3 regions of the Ideonella sp. genome follow, and region 3 is predicted to be linked to each of the others. Evidence: predicted binding sites of a transcription regulator. Region 3 holds the regulator's gene; each other region holds the start of a gene.
The links. Region 3 encodes FNR, which switches genes on or off when oxygen is low (the NO sensors DNR and NnrR bind a similar motif). Its sites were predicted from a motif close to TTGATNNNNATCAA; they were not measured.
Positions count from the first base shown of each region.

Region 1 (4,272 bases), on a different contig from region 3:
CCGCGTCGGCGGCCATCACGCCGGCGCCGCCGCCGTTGGTCATGATGCTGAGCACCGGGCTGTGATTGCCGCGAAAACGCGCCAGCGTCTCGGCGGCGGTGAACAGGTCTTGCAGCGTGTCCACGCGCAGCATGCCGGCGCGGCGCATCGCGGCGTCGAGCACCACGTCGGCCCCGGTCATCGCGCCGGTGTGCGAGGTGGCGGCCTTCACGCCATTGCCGGCGCGGCCGGCCTTGACCACGATGACCGGCTTGTTGCGCGCCGCCGCGCGCGCGGCCGACATGAACTTGCGTGGCGACTGCACCGATTCGACATACAGCAAGATGGCGCGGGTGCGCGCGTCGCTGGCCAGGTAGTCGAGCAGGTCGCCGAAATCGACGTCGCAGTGCTCGCCGATCGACACCATGTGCGAGAAGCCGATCGCCCGGCCCTGCGCCCAGTCGAGCATCGCGGTGACCAGCGCGCCCGACTGCGACACGAAGGCCAGCTCGCCCGGCGTGGCACCGATGTGCGCGAAGCTGGCATTGAGCCCGGCATGCGGACTCAGCAGCCCGATGCAGTTGGGGCCCAGCAGCCGCAGCACATGCGGGCGCGCCGCGTCGAGCATCGCCTGCTTCTGTGCCGCCGTCAGCCCGGCGGTGACGATGACAGCCGCCCGCGTGCCCAGCGCGCCCAGCTCGGCGACCAGCGCCGGCACCGTGTCGGGCGGCGTGCAGATGACGGCCAGCTCCGGCACCGCCGGCAAGTCGGCCGCGCGGGCATACACCGGCGCGTCGCCGAGCCGGCCACGCTTGAGGTTCACCGGGTACAGCGCACCGCGAAAGCTGGCCTGCAGGTTGCGCCAGACGGTGGCACCCACGCTGCCGGCCCGCTCGGAGGCGCCGAACAACGCGACCGAGGCCGGGTTCAACAGGTGGTCGAGATGGCGGATCGTCAATGCAGTCTCCCAGCGTGGAACGCCATGATGGCCAAGGCCCGAAAGCCCCGCTCGAGCACGGTCAAGCGGGGTGGGCACGCGAGCGCAAGGCTACGCGAATCGAATGACCCAACCTTCGTTCACCCCTTCAGGGCACCAGCAGCACCGGCCGGCGCAAGCGCGCCAGCACGCCGGTGGCCACCGAGCCGAGCACGACGTTGGCCAACGCGGTGTGGCCATGGGTGCCCATCACGACGAGGTCGAAATCGCCGTCGCGCGCCACCTGGGCGATGACTTCGCCGGCGTGGCCGACGATCTGGCGCGTCTGAAGCTCCCAGTGGTTCATCGCGGCGAACTTGCGCACCGGCTCGAGCACGGTGTCGCCCTCGCTCTCGTACCAGCCGTCGATCGCCGACTGCGGCAGGTTGGCCGACGCGTGCGACGAGATCGGCGTCACCACCGTGACGGCGGTGTAGCTGTGCTGCGGGCCGAGCAGCTCGTCGTGCGCGGCGATGTAGGCGAGCATGCGTTGGGTCGTGGCACTGCCGTCGACGGCGAGAAGAATCTTCATGGCGGGTCCAACAATCGGTTGTGCGGAAAACACGATCGTCGCGGCAGCCGCCCTCGCAGCGCTTGCGCGATGTCAAGCCCTGGGCCACTGCGCCGGCACCGGCCCACGCCTGGCCCCTCACCGCGGGTTGCCCGGGATCAAGGACCGGTCGCCCCCCAAAACATACACTTCAGATGCGTCTTATAGGTGCCCGGGCAGGCGACGTCTGCGCCGCGCGCCAACCCCTGGAGTACAAGCATGACTGCCTCGCCCCTTCTGGACCGTTCGCTCGGCGACCTGGCCCGCAGCATCCCCGGCGCCACCGCGATCTTTCACCAGCACCAGCTCGACTTCTGCTGCGGCGGCAAACAAAGCCTGCGCGATGCGGTCGCGCCCCTGGCCCTCGATGCCGAGAGCCTGGCCCGCCAGCTCGAAGCGCTGGGCGGCTTGGCCGACGTGCAGCAGCGGGACTGGCGCGAAGCCTGCGTGCGCGATCTGACCGAGCACCTGGTGGCGCGCTACCACGAGCGCCACCGCCAGCAGTTGCCCGAACTCATTCGACTCGCGCGACGGGTGGAGATGGTTCACGCCGATCGGCCCGAGTGCCCGCACGGCCTGGCCGATCACCTCGAAGACATGCAGCGTGAGCTGGAGAGCCACATGCAGAAGGAGGAGCAGATCCTCTTTCCGATGCTCAACCACGGCACGCCGCCGATCGGGCTGCCCCCGGTCGAGGTGATGCGGTTCGAGCACGAGCAACACGGCCAGGCGCTGGCCCGCATGGTCGAGCTGGCCCACGGCCTGGTGCAACCCCGGGGCGCCTGCAACACCTGGCGCGCGCTGCTGGCCGGCCTGCACACCTTGCGCGAAGACCTGATGCAGCACATTCACCTCGAGAACAACATCCTGTTCGAGGGCCTCAACGCCAGCTCGGCCGGGTGCGACGAGGGCTGCGCCTGCGCCGGCACGGCGGCGTCAGGCATATCGACATCAGGTGTATCGACATCAGGCACGGGCCACGCCTGAAGCCTTCGGCCCGCGCGCAGCCGGCTGCTGGCCCAGCCAGCGCCCGTGCCGCGCCGTCCATACCAGCGCCACCAGCAGCCACGCCACACCGGCCGCCGGCAGCATGAGGCCGCTGTAGGCCGGCCACCATGCCGCGGCCACGCGCAGGGCGGTGGCGGCCTGCAGCACCGCAAACAGCAGCCGGCCCTGGCCATCGATGGCCTGTGAACGCCCCTGGTGGGTGGCGCTGACCCGCGTCGCCATGGCCAGCAAGGTGCCGCCGAGGTAGCCGACGGTCAAGGCATGCAGCCCCGCCATATGCAGCCGCCGCGCTGCGTCCGGCGCCAGGCCGGGCCAGGCGGCAGCGGCCAGCATCAGCAAGGCGATCAGCCACCAGAGCGATGCGCCATACAGCATGCGAACCAGCGCAGACTTCAACGCCGGCGCCCCCAGCCAGCGCAGCGTCAGCGCCGCGCTGCCCGCGCAGGCCAGCAGCAGGTGGGCGCTGTTCAGCCCCCTGCCGATCTCGCCCCCCGTGCCGGGCGAGAAGGCCCAGGCGCCTTGTGATGCCGCCACCGAGACCAGCAGCCACAGCGGCCAGCGTGGCCAGCGCCGCTCGAGCGCCGGCCACAGGCCATCGCCCAGGAAGGGCAGCATTCGGTGCGAGGCGACGATGAAGACGCTCACCGGGCCCCACCACAGCGCGGCGCGTGCCATCGCCACAAGCATGCCACCCTGCGCCGCCCACACCGCCCACGCGGCGCCGACAAGCCCCAGGCTCATCAGCCCCAGCGCCCCGACGATGAGACGGGGATGCAGCGTGTCGGCGCGGGTACTGCCACGCACCATCAGCACGGCGCGCCAGGTGAGCAGGCCCAGGCCCGACGCCGCCGCCAGCAGGCCCGCGGCGGCCACGCGGCCATCGAGCGCGGCGCCCAGCGCGGTGAGCAGCCACCCGAGCGAGAACACCACCACGCCGACCCGCAGGCCGGACGCCTCGACCGCCGGCGCCTGGACCCATTTCGGCCCGGCCGTCAGCACGAAGCCCACGATGAACAGCGGCATCGCCCCGAGGCTGAACCACAGCGCGTGCAGCGCCACCGACGGCACGCCGGCCATGTCGCCCCCCCACACCAGGGTGGCGGCCCACCAGAGCGCGCTGGCCAGCCACTGAACCCCGGCGCCGAAGAAGCACAGCCGGTGCGGTGAATCGAGAAGCGTGCGCGGCCGCCACCGTGTCGGGCTCATGGCGGCGGCGCCTGGCGTTGTCCGGGCCTGGCGGAAGCTCTTCCACACGGCGAACGCACAGGCAAGAGCGCTCCGCCGGCTACCGCTTGCGCGGCGTTGGAGTCACCGCATCCGCCCGCAGCGTCATTCCCAGTTCTTCGAGTTCGCCGAGCAAGCGCCTGATCTCGTCCCGGTGCTCGGCGGCGACCCGCTCGAGCAGCTTTTCGCCCTTCGCCAGCAGGTGAACCTCGACGACGCGCTTGTCGTCGCGCCCAGGCTGGCGCTTCAACAGCCCCAGCCGTTCGCAGCGATCGACCAGCGCAACGACGCCGTGGTGCTGAGCCTGAAGGCGTTCCGCCAGCTCGCCGATCGTGGCCCAGCGGCGTTGCGGAAACCCGATCACGTGCAGCATCAGTTGGTACTGCAGCGCGGTCAGCCCGCTGCGCTTGCACAACACCTCGCTGGTACGCAGGAACCGTCGGAGCCGATAGCGAAAGCCGGACAGGCGTTCGAAATCGGCCTTGTCCAGGGGGGGTTGCTCGCGAAGTATTGACATCGAGGACACCCTGAATTT
Region 1 is NZ_JAYSDQ010000006.1:138,258-142,529, reverse strand. Features, by position in the region: gene ACE3SG_RS10215 (GNAT family N-acetyltransferase) at 1-937, opposite strand, end outside; gene ACE3SG_RS10210 (universal stress protein) at 1,065-1,487, opposite strand; gene ytfE (iron-sulfur cluster repair protein YtfE) at 1,725-2,492, shown strand; gene ACE3SG_RS10200 (NnrS family protein) at 2,472-3,719, opposite strand; gene ACE3SG_RS10195 (MarR family winged helix-turn-helix transcriptional regulator) at 3,799-4,254, opposite strand.
Region 1: ACE3SG_RS10210 (universal stress protein) is a predicted target of FNR. The motif match lies at 1,615-1,628, and genes of this name have one in related genera.

Region 2 (4,272 bases), on a different contig from region 3:
TGGCCCGCATGCAGGACATCGAAGACGAAGCCCGCCGCTACCGCGACGTGGCCGCGCGCTTCGCCGCCACGCCGGCCAGCCCGGAAGAACATCTGTACCTGGTCGCGATGGCCGGCTATGCCGCGTCGGTGGTCGAGCCGCTGCAAGAGGCCCGCGAGAGCGTCAACGGCTTCAACCCGGGCCGCGCCGCGCGCATCCTGAATGCCGACGTGCTGCCGGTGCACAACCGCTGGCTGCAAGACCTGGACGCGCTGCTGCAGTGGCAGTACCGCAAGATCGAAATGGGCCTGCTGTCGTTCGACGACAACGCCAACCGCTCGGACGTCGCGATCCTGACGATCTCGGGCGTCGCGCTGCTGCTCGCGGCGGTGGTGGCCTGGTGGTTGACACGCAGCATCACGGTGCCGCTGCGCCAGGCCGTGCGTTTCGCCAACGCGGTGGCCGGCGGCAACCTGGCGGTCAGCGCACCGCCGGCCGGTGCCGACGAGCCCGGCCAGTTGCTGCGGGCGCTGGACAACATGGCGCTGCGCTTGAAAGACGCCCGCGAATCGATGCAACGGCTGGCCAACGAAGACGGCCTGACCGGCGCCGCCAACCGCCGCCACTTCGACGACCTGCTGCGCCAGGAGCACGCCCGCTCGCTGCGCCTGCGCCAACGCGGCGAGACGGTGCCGCAGCAATCGCACGTGTCGCTGCTGCTGCTCGATGTCGACCACTTCAAGCACTACAACGACCACTTCGGCCACCAGCAAGGCGACCGCTGCCTGCAGCGGATCGTCGATGCCATCCGCCAGTCGGGGCTGCGGCCGGACGACCTGGTGGCCCGCTACGGCGGCGAGGAATTCGCGCTGATCCTGCCCAACTGCTCGCTCGCCGGCGCCCGCGTGGTGGCCGAGCGGGTGCGTGCGGCGGTGGCCGCGCTGAAACTGCCCACCGACCTGCCCGAGCGGCCGCTGGTCAGCATCAGCATCGGTGTCGCCACCTTGACCGACGCTGCGAACCAGAGCACGGCCGACCTGGTGCGCTGGGCCGACGAAGCGCTGTACGAAGCCAAGCACGGCGGGCGCGACCGCGTGCACTGCAAGCAGCCGGTGGCCGCCCCGAAAACCACGCCGGCCGACAGCCAGCCGGCTTGATCAGTGGCGAGTGGGCAGCCGCCACAGCCACACCGCGGTGGCGATGCAGCACAGCGCCGGCACATAGCGCCAGAGCGACGGGATCACCCAAGCCGCCCAGGCGCTGCTGACCGTCATCATCACCGTGGCCAGTTGCTTGGCCCGCAGCGGCACCGCGCGGTAGGCGCGCCAGTCGCGCACCAGCGGGCCCCACAGCCGGTGCGCCAGCAACCAACGCTCCCAACGCTCGCTGCCGCGGGCAAAGCAGAAGGCGGCCAGCAGCACGAACGGCGTGGTCGGCAGCAGCGGCAGGAACACACCGATGAAGCCCAGCAACAGCGCCAGCGCGCCCCCGGCCAGCCACAGCGGGCGCAGCCACGAGGCCGTGGCGGCCGTGGTCATGGCAGGGTCGACAGGGGGCTCGCTGGGCATGCGGTCATTGTGGCCGCAGCGGGCCTGGTTTGCGCCAGATCAAAGTCTCGCCAAATCGACGGCCGGTGACGCTACGGCGCCACGAGAATGCCCGGCCCAGCCCCACCCGAAACCCGCCGCCATGCCTACGCTGACCTGGACCGCCGACCTCGCCTTGTCCCACCAGCAGATGGACACGACGCACGAAGAATTCGTCGAGCTGCTCGGCGCCACCGAGGTGGCGCTGGTCGACTCGAACGACGCGGCGCTGACCGCGTACGACGCGCTGCTGGCGCACACGATCGACCATTTCGGGCAGGAAGACCGCTGGATGACCGCCACCGGTTTCTCGCCCGAGAACTGCCACAGTTTTCAGCACGCGCAGGTGCTGGGCCTGATGCACGAGGTGTCGCGCATGGCCCGCGAGCAGGGCGATTTCGGCCCGCTCGAACGGGTGCTGCCCGAGCTTGCCGGCTGGTTTCGTGCCCACGCGCAGACCATGGACGCAGCGCTGGCCGCCCACCTCGACCAGGTGGGCTACGACGTCACCACCGGTGCGATCGCCCGGCCGCCGGCCGCCGCCGGCATGACCGGTTGCGGCGGCGCCAGCTGTTCGCCTGCGCCCGCGCCAGCCCCCGGCGCCACGACCGCGGCCTGAGCGCTGGTGCAGTGTTCGATGCCAGGCGGAACTTAAGAAACCGATGAATTTGGTCGTCTGGCTAGGCGCAAACCACAGCGATGCCCAGTGGCATCGCGAGGATTTGCAACGACGCCAGGCGGCCAAAGGCGCGGTTTTGTATTCCGCCTAGCGTCGAACACTGCACTAGAGTGCGGGCGTGAGCGCCCCGCCCCCCTCATCGCCCTCGCCTGACCTGCGCCTGCCGTCGCTCGACGGCCTGCGTGCCTTCGAAGCGGCCGCGCGGCTGGGCACTTTCGAGCGCGCGGCCGACGAACTGGCGATCACCGCCAGCGCGATCGGCAAACGCATCGGCGCGCTCGAAGAACTGCTGGGCGTGGCGCTGCTGCAGCGTGGCGCCAAGTCGCTGGTCTTGTCGGCCGCGGGCAAGGAATACCTCGTGCAGGTGCGCCAGGTGCTCGCGCTGCTGGCGGCGATGCCGCAGCACCAGCGCACCGCCCAGCGCAAGGAAAGGCTGCGCCTGAGCGCGCCGCCCACCTTCGCGCGCCAGGTGCTGGTGCCGGCGCTGCCCGAGTTCACCGAGCAGCACCCCGAAATCGAGCTCGAGGTGGTTCTGTCGGTGCCCTTTCTCGACCTGGCCGGCGCCGACGCGGAGCTCGCCGTGCGCCACGGCCCGCTCGACAGCGCCGGTGCCGGCCTGCTGTGGCGCGACCACCTGCTGCCGCTGGCCAGCCCCGCGCTGTTGGCCGCCGAGCCCCTGCGCGGCCCGGCCGACCTGGCCCGCGTGCCCTTGCTGCGCACCCCGGTCGACCCGTGGCTGCCGTGGTTTCGCGCCCAGGGGCTGGACTGGCCCGAGCCCGACCACGGCCCACGTCTGGTCGACCTGGGCCTGACGCTCGAAGCCGCGCGCTGCGGCCAGGGCGTGGCGCTGGCCCGCCCGGCCCTGGCCCGCCAGTGGCTGCGCAGCGGCGAGCTGCGGCCGGCGTTCGGCGCCGGGCAGACCCCGCTGCTGCTGGCCGACACCGCCTACCACCTGCTGCCCGCCGCCCACCCGACACCGGCCGCCGACGCCCTGGCCGCCTGGCTGCACGACGTGGGCACCCGCGCGGCGGCCGAAGGGCTGGCGCTGGTTTCCGCCGTCGCCTGAATTTCTTTCCGGCCACGGCGGCACCGGCGCCGCTAGCATCCGCTGCGACCCTAGTGTCCTATCTCAGAAATATGCTGCATTGGACGGGCCGCAATGGGGATGATCGCGAGACGACGAGCCGGGCAGATACCGCGTGGTATCTGCCCGGCTTGGCGACGCTGCGAGCGCCCCATTTCGGCCCGCCCTTCGGGTTCGACCAGATGGCGCGCTCGCGCGCCCGGCCGTCAGGGCAGATACGCTGGGTATCTGCCCAGCCGTCCGGACGCGCGATCATCACCATCTGGTCGAATCTCAATGCGGCGTATTTCTGAGATAGGACACCAAAACACCGCCCGGAGACAGCGCATGACCGTGATCACCAACATCGAAGACCTGCGTGTGCTGGCCAAAGCCCGCGTGCCGCGCATGTTCTACGACTACGCGGATTCGGGCTCGTGGACCGAAGGCACCTACCGCGCCAATGAAACGGATTTCGCCAAGATCAAGCTGCGCCAGCGCGTGGCCGTGAACATGGAAGGCCGCTCGACCGCGACGACGATGGTCGGCCAGCCGGTGGCGATGCCGGTGGCGATTGCACCCACCGGCCTGACCGGCATGCAGCACGCCGACGGCGAGATCTTGGCCGCGCGCGCCGCCGAAAAGTTCGGCGTGCCGTTCACCTTGTCGACGATGAGCATCTGCTCGATCGAAGACGTGGCCGCGGCCACCACCGCACCGTTCTGGTTCCAGCTCTACGTGATGCGCGACCGCGACTTCATCGAGCGGCTGATCGACCGCGCAAAAGCGGCGAAGTGCTCGGCCCTGATGCTGACGCTGGACCTGCAGATCCTGGGTCAGCGTCACAAGGATCTGAAGAACGGCTTGTCGGCACCGCCGAAGCCCACGCTCGCCAACCTGATCAACCTCATGACCAAGCCGCGTTGGTGCCTCGGCATGCTGGGCACGAAGCGGCGCAGTTTCGG
Region 2 is NZ_JAYSDQ010000011.1:142,501-146,772, reverse strand. Features, by position in the region: gene ACE3SG_RS16030 (diguanylate cyclase domain-containing protein) at 1-1,136, shown strand, start outside; gene ACE3SG_RS16025 (YbaN family protein) at 1,137-1,517, opposite strand; gene ACE3SG_RS16020 (hemerythrin domain-containing protein) at 1,669-2,184, shown strand; gene ACE3SG_RS16015 (LysR substrate-binding domain-containing protein) at 2,363-3,310, shown strand; gene ACE3SG_RS16010 (hypothetical protein) at 3,382-3,621, shown strand; gene ACE3SG_RS16005 (L-lactate dehydrogenase) at 3,656-4,272, shown strand, end outside.
Region 2: ACE3SG_RS16020 (hemerythrin domain-containing protein) is a predicted target of FNR. The motif match lies at 1,577-1,590, and genes of this name have one in related genera.

Region 3 (4,272 bases):
TCCTGTTCACCGCGGTGGCCGGGCGTCTGTGGTGCGGCTACGCCTGCCCGCAGACGGTCTACACCGAGATGTTCATGTGGGTCGAGCAGAAGTTCGAGGGCGACCGGGCCCAGCGGATGAAGCTCGACAAGAGCCCCTGGACCTGGGAGCGCCTGGCCCGCAAGGGCGGCAAGCAGACGGTCTGGCTGGCCATCGGGCTGTGGACCGGCTTCACCTTCGTCGGCTACTTCACGCCGATCCGCAGCCTGGCGCAAGAGGCGCTGACCCTGGGCTTCGGCCCGTGGGAGTGGTTCTGGGTGCTGTTCTACGGCTTTGCCACCTACGGCAACGCCGGCTACATGCGCGAGCAGGTCTGCAAGTACATGTGCCCCTACGCGCGCTTCCAGAGCGCGATGTTCGACCGCGACACGCTGATCATCAGCTACGACACGAAGCGCGGCGAGCCGCGCGGCGCAAGGCTGCGCAAGGGCGATCCGGCGGCGGCCACGCAGGGCGCGTGCGTCGACTGCGGGCTGTGCGTGCAGGTCTGCCCGACCGGCATCGACATCCGCAAGGGCCTGCAGTACGAGTGCATCGGCTGCGCCGCCTGCATCGACGTGTGCGACGGCATCATGGACAAGATGGCCGCCGGGCTGCCCCAAGCTGCCGCGTCCACCGCGAGCGGCGGCGATGCGGCGGCCAGGGGGCCTTATCGGCGCGGGCTGATCCGCTACGCCACCGAGAACAGCCTCGCCGAGCACCTGGGCTGGCGCCAGATCCTGCAGCGGGTGCTGCGGCCGCGGGTGCTGATCTACAGCACGGTGATGCTGCTGATCGCCGGGGCCTTCGTGGCCAGCCTGGCGCTGCGCAGCCCGTTCCGGGTCGACGTGGTGCGCGACCGCGCCTCGCTGGCGCGCCTGGTCGAAGACGGCCGGGTCGAGAATGTCTTCCGGCTGCAGGTGATGAACGTGACCGAGACACCGCAGCACTACCGTGTCAGCGCGCAAGGCCTGCCAGGGCTGGCCCTGGCGCGGGGCAGCGAGTTGACGCTCGCGCCGGCCGAGGCAAGGTGGCTGACGGTGGCGTTGCAGTTGCCGCCAGAATCGGCCGCCCAGGTGGGTGCCGGCCCCCACCCGATCGAATTTCGTGTAGAACGTGAGTCTGTCGGGGCTGAGCCGCCGGCGCAGGTGAGCGAGAAATCCAGCTTTGTGGTGCCGCGCTGAGAGAGCGGCACGGTCCAACACTGGCCGCCAACGAAGGTGGCCCAGAGGAGTGAAGCGATGAATGCGACCCGTACGCAAGACCAGGCGCTGCAGGCGCGCGCCTGGTGGCGTGAGCCGATGGTGTGGCTGATGATCGGCGGCCCGCTGGTCGTGGTGGTCGCCAGCCTGGTGACTGCGGTCATCGCCGCGCGTGGGGCCGACCCCGTGCTGAATCTGCAAGAGCGTGGCGGTGTGAGCGAGCGCTCGGCCGCGCCGGACGCGATGACGCCCGCGCTGCAGGCACGCAACCACGCCGCCACCGCCAAGCCCTGATGGGTGACACCGTGGCGCCAAACGGGGGAGCCGCCATGCCCCACCACCACGTGGCAGAGATCGATGTTGCGCCGCCGGTGCGCTGGCTGTGCATCCTCTGGCCGGCCTTCCTGATGGCGGGCGTGCTTGAGATGCTGGTCTTTGCCGTCGTCGACCCCCACCAGCTTTCATGGGCCGGTGCCGATTCGGCAGACTGGCAGCCGACAACCGTCTACTCGGTGGCTTTCCTGTTGTTCTGGCTGGTGATCGCGCTCGCGTCGACGATCACCCATTTCCTGACCCACCCGAACGTCGAGTGAGCGGCGCGCGGCGCCGATGGGCGCCGTGACGGCATGGCGCCCAGCCGGTGGCTTGCGCTCAGCAGGTGGCGCCGTTGACCAGCTGCTGCAGTCCAGCCTGGTTGATGATGCGGATCTGGCGCTGCCTGACCTGCAGCAGCCCGTCTTCCTGGAACTTCGAGAACGTGCGGCTGACCGTTTCGAGCTTCAGCCCGAGGTAGCTGCCGATCTCTTCGCGCGTCATGCGCAGCACCAGCGCCGAGGCCGAGAAGCCGCGCGACTGCAGGCGCTGGGTCAGGTTCAGCAGAAAGGCCGCCAGGCGCTCTTCGGCGCGCATGCTGCCCAGCAGCAGCATCACGCCGTGGTCGCGCACGATCTCGCGGCTCATGATCTTGTGGAACTGGCGCTGCAGGTCGCCGAACTCGCGCGACAGGTGCTCCAGCTCGGCAAAGGGGATCACGCAGACCTGCGAGTCTTCCAGCGCCACGGCGTCGCAGGTGTGGCGGTCGCCGCTGATCCCGTCCAGGCCCAGCAACTCGCCGGCCATCTGGAAGCCGGTCACCTGGTCGCGCCCGTCTTCGGACGAGACCCGGGTCTTGAAGAAACCGGTGCGCACCGCAAAGAGCGACTGGAAAGGCTCACCGGCGCGAAACAGCGTGTCGCCCCGGGCCACGGTGCGGCGCGTGGCCACCAGCTGGTCCAGCCGGGCGAGGTCGGTGCTCGACAAGCCCACCGGCAGGCACAGCTCGCGCAGGTTGCAGCTGGAGCAGGCCACGTTGAAGGCGCCAGCCCGTTCGCGGGCGCGTTCCGTGGCGGCCGCGCCGGGCTCGCGCGGGGGGAAAGGGCAGGGGTCGGCAGTGGGCATGATCATCCTCAACAACGGCGCAATTTTTCGCCGCAGGGGCCCCCGTCGGCTTGCGCCAGATCAAGCGCCGGGCCGGCACTGCGCGGCACGATTGGCCCCATGCCTGATCTGACCGTTGCCCCTGCTGCCGGCATTGCCACTCCCGAGTCGACGCCGGGCGGCCTGCCGCTTTCGTTGTTGCGCCGCTTCGACGTGCCGGGGCCGCGTTACACCTCGTACCCCACGGCCGACCGGTTCGTCGAGGCCTTCGGCCCGGCCGACCTTGAACAGGCCTTGCGCCAGCGCGCCGACGGGGCCTGCGTCGGCGCCCGCACGCCGCTGTCGCTGTACGTGCACATCCCGTTCTGCGAATCGTTGTGCTACTACTGCGCCTGCAACAAGGTCATCACCAAGCACCACGATCGCGCCGCCGAATACCTGCTGGCGCTGCGCGCCGAGATCGCGCTGTATGCCAAGGTGCTGGGTGCGCCGCAGCCGGTGTCGCAGCTGCACCTGGGCGGCGGTTCGCCCACCTTCTTGAGCGACGCCGAGCTCGAAGGCCTGATGGCCGAGCTGAACGATGCGTTTCGCCTGACCCCGAATGCCGAGGTGTCGATCGAGGTCGACCCGCGCACGGTGACCGCCGAGCGCCTGGCGGCCTTCCGGCGCATGGGCTTCAACCGGCTCAGTTTCGGCGTGCAGGATTTCGACCCCGAGGTGCAGAAGGCCGTGCACCGGGTGCAGAGCTTCGAAAGCGTGCGCGACCTGATCCTGGCGTCTCGCGCGCTGGGCTACGAGTCGATCAACACCGACCTGATCTACGGCCTGCCGAAACAGACGCCGGCCTCGTTCGCCCACACCGTGGCGCAGGTGGCCGAGTTGCGGCCCGACCGCATCGCGCTGTATGCCTACGCGCACCTGCCGCAACGCTTCAAGCCGCAGCGCCGCATTGAAGCGGCGATGCTGCCGCCGCCGGGCGACCGGGTGGCCATGCTGTCCGGCGCGATCGCGGGCTTCATGGGCCATGGCTACAGCTACATCGGCATGGACCACTTCGCGCTCGCCGACGACGCGCTGGCCGCCGCCAAGCGGCAGGGCCGGTTGCACCGCAACTTCCAGGGCTACAGCACGCAGCCCGACTGCGATTTGATCGGCCTGGGCGTGTCGGCCATCGGCCGCATGGGCGCCACCTACAGCCAGAACGCGAAGACGCTGCCCGAGTACTACGACGCGATCCGCCACGGCCAGCTGCCCACCGTGCGGGGCCTGGCACTGACCCGCGACGACCTGCTGCGCCGGGCCGTGATCATGGCGCTGATGTGCCAAGGGCGGGTCGAGTTCGAGTCGATCGAGCTGGCCTACCTGGTGAACTTCCGCGACTACTTCCGGGCCGAGCTGGGCGATCTCGCCACCTTCGCGGCCGAAGGGCTGGTCACCGTGGAGCCGGGCGCGCTGCAGGTGACCGCGTCGGGCTGGTTCGTGGTGCGGGCCATCGCGATGGTCTTCGACAAGCACCTGCAGGCCGACAAGGTGCGCGAGCGCTTCTCGCGCATCATCTGAGCCGCCTGCTGCCGCGATGACCGCCGCCCTGGCGCTGACCGCCTTGCTGATGGGGCTGGCCGGCTCGCTGCACTGC
Region 3 is NZ_JAYSDQ010000026.1:53,642-57,913, reverse strand. Features, by position in the region: gene ccoG (cytochrome c oxidase accessory protein CcoG) at 1-1,202, shown strand, start outside; gene ACE3SG_RS26275 (hypothetical protein) at 1,260-1,514, shown strand; gene ACE3SG_RS26270 (hypothetical protein) at 1,550-1,813, shown strand; gene fnr (fumarate/nitrate reduction transcriptional regulator Fnr) at 1,872-2,657, opposite strand; gene hemN (oxygen-independent coproporphyrinogen III oxidase) at 2,757-4,196, shown strand; gene ACE3SG_RS26255 (sulfite exporter TauE/SafE family protein) at 4,213-4,272, shown strand, end outside.